DNA from 2 places in the Roseburia intestinalis L1-82 genome. Region 1 is predicted to be linked to the other one. Evidence: a T-box and tRNA genes for the amino acid it is inferred to sense, from the RefSeq annotation. Region 1 holds a T-box; the other holds one or more tRNA genes.

What was found. A T-box is a leader RNA that pairs with one kind of tRNA and senses whether it is charged. The one in region 1 lies ahead of RIL182_RS12150 (proline--tRNA ligase), so its partner is inferred to be a tRNA-Pro.
Region 2: it encodes a tRNA-Pro, which carries the amino acid that the T-box ahead of RIL182_RS12150 (proline--tRNA ligase) is inferred to sense. The anticodon was not compared.

The regions. Positions count from the first base shown of each region.
Region 1 is NZ_LR027880.1:2,578,150-2,581,351, reverse strand. It holds gene RIL182_RS12160 (MFS transporter) at 1-933, shown strand, start outside; gene RIL182_RS12155 (cupin domain-containing protein) at 956-1,309, shown strand; T-box leader at 1,338-1,571, shown strand; gene RIL182_RS12150 (proline--tRNA ligase) at 1,689-3,202, shown strand, end outside.
Region 2 is NZ_LR027880.1:3,893,761-3,896,962, reverse strand. It holds gene ymfI (elongation factor P 5-aminopentanone reductase) at 1-45, opposite strand, end outside; gene RIL182_RS18290 (ATPase) at 476-1,141, shown strand; tRNA gene RIL182_RS18285 (tRNA-Pro) at 1,788-1,861, shown strand; gene RIL182_RS18280 (methyl-accepting chemotaxis protein) at 2,007-3,202, shown strand, end outside.

The sequences.
Region 1 (3,202 bases):
TTGTTTTTTAATCTGTTTTTTGCACTTTCGTATGTGCTGATCATTTTCGGAAATCACAACTGGTGCATTGCAATGGCATTTTTCCTGACAGGTGTTGCGAGAGGAGCAACGAGTAATTTCTGTAACACGGCAATCAACAGTTTAGCACCGGGAAAAGCATGGACGATCAATGGACTGCATGCGATGTTCTCTGTCGGGGCATTTTTATTCCCGATTCTTCTGACACTGTTTACGGCAACAGGGGAATCCGGCTGGATCACAGCGTGTTATTTTATGCTTGCGATGGGAATTTTAAGCTGGATATTATACGCAATGATCCCAATGGAAAATGACCGGGTGGAAAAAGAGAAAAAAGACGGCAGTTTCGGATTCTTCTCAGAACCGCTGTTTTATCTGTGCGTTGCAACATTATTTTTCTATCTCTGCGCGGAGCAGGGTGTCATCGGATGGATGATCACATATTTTAAGGATACAGGATTTCTGCCGGCATCCCTATCCCAGATGACGGCGAGTGTACTCTGGGTGATGATTTTAGCAGGACGTCTGACGACAGCCTGGCTGTCCACCAGAATGCAAAAAGAAAAACTGCTGCCGATCATGGGTGCAGGACTTGTATGCTTTTTCTTTTTACTGTTATTCAGCCGCAGTACCGTATGGATCGTGATCGGTATCATGGGTTTCGGGTACAGCATGGCGGGAATTTATCCGACGACGGTTTCCTTTGCAGGAAATCTCATTGAAAAATATCCGATCGCGTGGAGTTTTATTTTAACAATTGCAAGTATCGGTTCGATCGTAATGCCGTCGATCATTGGGAAGATCGCAGAGACAGCAGGTATCTTTTATGGAATGGGATCGATTGTGGTCGTTGTGTTTATCGATATGGTCTGTATTTTAGCGCTGGTGCGTTATCTGAAAAAACAAAATCAATAATATTATACGAGGGGGATTTCATATGAAAACGAAAAAAAATCAGATCTGGAACTTTAACAATGAAATTGATGCAGAAGTTTGCGGCGAGGGCGTGAAGCGCAAAATATTAGCGTACGCCGATGAGATGATGTGTGTGGAGAATCATTTTGAAAAAGGTGCCATCGGTGCACTGCATCATCACCCGCACACCCAGATCACCTATGTGGTGTCCGGTCAGTTTGAATTTACAATCAACGGAGAAAAGAAGATCGTAAATCCTGGCGATGCCCTGTTAAAGAGAGATTCCATCGAGCACGGCTGTGTCTGCCTGAAAGAGGGAATCCTCTTAGATATTTTTACACCGATGCGGGAAGAATTTGTGCAGGATCAGGATTGACAATCCGCGCACAAAATGCTAAAGTACGGTTAATGCGAGGAAGTGAAATAGTAATCATGGAAAGTGTCCAGAGAGAGGACGGCAGGTGCGAGTCTTTCACGGAACATGATGAACCGGTCATGGAGCTGCATACCGAATGGAAACATCAGGCTATGCCGGGTTCTCCCGTTACAGAGATAAGGTATCAATGAAAATTTGTACCGGAGTGCAGGAACATCCTGAAATTAGGTGGTACCGCGGATTAAGATAATTCGTCCTAAGCTGTATTTAGTTGCAGCTTGGGACTTTTTTAATGTACAGGATTCGGATATCAAAAGATGAAAAACACATCTTTTGATATCATCATCTTCCATTTATGCAAACAAAAAGGAGGCAGACAATGAAATTAGAAAAATTAATCGGAGAACGTTTTCGTGAGAGACCGGCAGACTGCGTGATCGACAGCCATGCCCTGATGGTAAAAGGCGGCTACATGAAATACATGGCAAACGGCATTTACTCTTCCTACCTTCCACTCAAACGGATCACATGCAAAATCGAGCAGATCCTGCGTGAGGAGATGGATAAATTAGACGGACAGGAAGTATCCTTTCCAGTTGTGATGCCGGCATCCCTTTGGGAAGAATCCGGCCGTTATGAGAGCGTGGGAGAAGAATTATTACGTTTTACTGACCGGAACAATGCAAAGATGGTGCTTGGAATGACACATGAAGAGGCAGCCGTACATTTAGTGCGCGAATACGCCAAAAGTTACAACAAATACCCATTTATGATCTACCAGATCCAGACAAAATTCCGGGATGAGGCAAGACCGAGAGCCGGATTGATCCGCGTGCGCGAGTTTACAATGAAAGATGCGTATTCCTTCCACACCAGTCAGGAAGATTTAAACCAGTACTACGAAAAATGCCACAAAGCATACGAGCGTATTTTTGAGAGAGCAGGCATCCCGGAGGTCGTATCGGTGGCTTCAGATTCCGGTATGATGGGTGGAAGCCTTTCCCATGAGTTCATGCTTCTTACCCCGGTCGGTGAGGATTCTATCGTGCTGTGTAATGAATGTGATTTCCGCGCAAATATGGAAGCGGCAGAAAATATCTCTGATATAGCAAGAGATGCAGTGCCCGCAGAACTTGAAAAAGTGCATACGCCGGACATTCATACGATCGAGGATATCTGTAAATTTTTCGGGGATGAAACCTGCAATTCCTGTAAGGCAGTTGTATACCAGAAAAATTCGGATGACACCTATGTGGTCGTATTTATCCGCGGCGATCTTGAAATTAATGAGACAAAACTGGTCAACTATTTGAAAGATGAGATACATCCAGCCATCATCACCGAAGAGTGCGGATTAAACGCAGGTTATATCGGACCGGTCGGACTGAAAATAAATGGAGATGCCATCGTTTTATATGACAGATCATTAGAAAACAGAAATAACCTTTCCTGTGGTGCAAATGAGGACGAGTACCATTATAAGGGACTTGATATGCAAAGAGATGTGCCGGATGCAGAATATCATGATTTTGCAAAGGCATATGAGGGCGGTATCTGCCCGAAATGCGGAAAAAAGACGATCCGTATTTCCAGAGGAATCGAGGTCGGAAACATCTTCCAGCTTGGAGATAAATATACGAAAGCCATGAAGATGACTTATGTGGATCAGAACGGAGAGAGCAAAACACCAATCATGGGCTGTTATGGCATTGGTGTCGGCAGACTTGCCGCCGCTGTCTGCGAGGCACATCATGATGAGTACGGACCGATCTGGCCAAAATCAATCGCGCCGTGGCAGGTGCATCTGTGTGCGGTAAGAGCGGACAATGAGGAAGTCAGAAAGTTTGCGGATGATTTGTATGAGAAATTGCAGGAGATGGGGATCGAGGTTAT
Region 2 (3,202 bases), 1.3 Mb from region 1:
TCCGATTCCACGGGAGGCACCGGTAACTAGTACGGTTCTATTCATAAAAATCTCCATTCTTGTCCGTTACTGGAACATTTCCAGTTTGTGTTTACGCTATATTTGTATATTTTTTTATGTTCATTCTAATACATAGTATTTTGACTCATTTATGATGCCATTTGCCGTTCGTCAATCATGCAGGCATGTTGACTCACTTGCGCTCATTATATCATGTGCAAAAACAGCACATGATCCAATTCACCGTTCGTCAATCATACGAGCATGTTGACTCACTTGCGCTCATTATATCATGAAGCAATGCTTCATGATCGTGATCTACACTCGCTTCGCTCGGCAGTCTTATTATATCATGAATAAATCAATGAAACAATTTCAATGAAAATCTAAATGAAATTAAAATTGTAGATTTGCAGGGAAACAGCACTGTGTTAGAATTATTGCATAAAAATAATAGTATTGGAGGACTTATTTTGTGCTATATCAACGAATGATGAAGGAAAAACAAAAAGTGGAGGATCGGATCAATGACTTACAAAGCCAGATTGACGTGCTTCCATCAGGTACATTTTTCTGTACGAGAAATAATAAGTACTATAAGTGGTATTATACCGATAAGGGTAAAACAAAATACATTTCCAAAAGTGAACGAAAACTTGCGGAACAACTGGTAAAACGAAAATATTTAGAGAGCAGGCTGCGAAAACTTAAGCAGGAGGAGAAAAGGATAGATATTTATCTGAAGCAATATAGCTTAGATGAATTTTCTTCATATCATGTAGAGGAACATCCAGAGTTGCAGAAACTTTTGTCAGGAGTCTATGTACCGTTAAAGCAAGAACTGGATGAGTGGGTAAATGCTTCTTACACAAACAATCCGAAAGAACCACAAAAATTGATACATAAAACCATTCCCGGAATTCTGGTCCGGTCAAAATCTGAAGCTTTAATCATAAATGCGTTATTCGAACACAAAATCCCATTTCGTTATGAATGTTTATTACAGATTCAAAATGTTAGTATATATCCGGATTTCACCATCCGTCATCCTGTTACAGGTGAAGTGTATTATTGGGAACATTTTGGAATGATGGATAATGAAAATTATGCTCATAATGTATATTCAAAGTTACAGTTGTAGAATCCTTTAGATTATGAGTATGTAGAACTACTGATTCAATATTATTTTACATGAACAATGTATAGGTATTCAAATGGGCGAAAGGTATATATATCAGAAACCAATAGTCCGAAATTTTATTGAATTATAGTATTTTTCAATCAAAATGGGTGAAAATTAGGTCGAAATACTTAAAATAGTCCATGAAAACGAAAAAACGAGGGCTATTTTGATGTTAAATGAAGAAATTCACCCATTTTGAAAATAAAAGAGGAGGATACATGAAAAAATGGGCAAAATATATGAATGCGGAAAAAAATAACCCAAAACATAAGCAATGAAGTGGGAGAACGGGCGAAATACACGAACGCTGAAAAAAATAGCCCATAACATATAAGACGGCTGCAGATAGTTGGATAAAGAAAACGGGTGGATCTGCTTAATGTAATAAAAGTGTAGCCCATCATGGTATTTAGTATAAACTGATATGAATAGTAATGTGTAAAAAGAAACAGCATGTTTTTACAGGATTAAATTTCATAGAAGGGTAGAATTTAACTCTGCAAGTGAGTTTAAGAGAAAAATTTGAAAAAATATAAAATTAGGTATGGACATTTCCGTAGAGATGTGATAATATAATCAAGCACGATTCAAGACGACTTGATTACGGCGCGTGGCTCAGCTTGGTAGAGCGCTGCGTTCGGGACGCAGAGGTCGCAGGTTCAAATCCTGTCGCGCCGACTATGAGATGGGAAGCCGTCAATCCTTGAGAGATCATGGGTTGGCGGTTTTTCTTTGTTTAAAATATATTCCCTATTTGTCATATCTATGTTATAATAAAAAATGTAACCGCTTACATAACGAGGAAAGAAGGAGGATTTCATAAATGAAGAAAAAAACAAGTCTTAGTGCGAAGCTGATCGCAGCGTTTATGGCTGCGATTCTTGGAAGTGTTTTGATCTGTGCACTTCTGACACACAGTAAAGTAGAGAGCGTGTTAAACAGTAACATGCAGCTTACGAGTGAGCAGACACTAAACAGTGCGATGACAAGTCTGCAGACATATGAGAAAACGATCAGTATACCGGTAGATCTTTTGACGAGAAAAGACAGTATCAAACAGCTTTTGCTTGAGCCGGAAAACTATGATAAATATATTGACAATGTAAACGACGAACTGGTTGCAGCCTGTAAAGTCGTAAATGGTTCGGTGCGTGCCTATTATGCTTTAAATGATGGCAGAACAATCACCGGATGGGTACAATACGAAGCTGACGGTTCAAAGACAGCGATGAACACGGTGGAAAATAAAGACCTTTCCGGGAAAGAATGGTACACCGCATGTCAGGGAAGAAAAGCAAAAGTAAATTCTATTTTCAGCTATATCACTGCGCCGTATGTGGATGAAGAAACCGGGGAGCAGATCATTACGGTATGTCAGGAAGTAAAATATAAAGATGTTGTCCAGGGCGTTGTTGCGATGGATATTGATGCATCTGCACTGGCAGACTATGTGGAAAATATCAGACTTTTAAATACGGGATTTGTTATGCTGGTAGATGAGCAGGGAAATATCGTGGTTGACAGCGAAAGTAATACTTTTGCAGATGGTACAGTTGCTGACCTCGAATTTTTTGCTCCGTTAACAGAAGAATTAGATAAACTCGAAGAACAGAAAGCACAGCTGGAGGAAAATGAAGATCCGGCAGCGGATGATATCGTATTGCAGGCATCTTATACCATGCGTGCAGAGGGAAGGGACTGTGCCATTACGGCGATGACAGACCGCATTACCGGATGGAGACTGCTCGGCTGTATCAGTGATCAGGAAAACCAGAAGAACCTGATCAACATTAACATAGGAACGTTGATGGCCGGTGTGATCGGTCTGATCTTTGGATGTGTGATCGCAGTCCTGACAGCGCTCAGTTTTAACCGCGAGATCAAAAAACTCCAGAATGCGACACATCGTGTGGCGGGCGGTGATTTTTCCGAGAAGATCAAAGTTACCAGAAGCGATGAGTTTGGTGTGCTTGAGACGAACTTTAACGGTATGATGGATGATGTGTCCGAACTGATCCA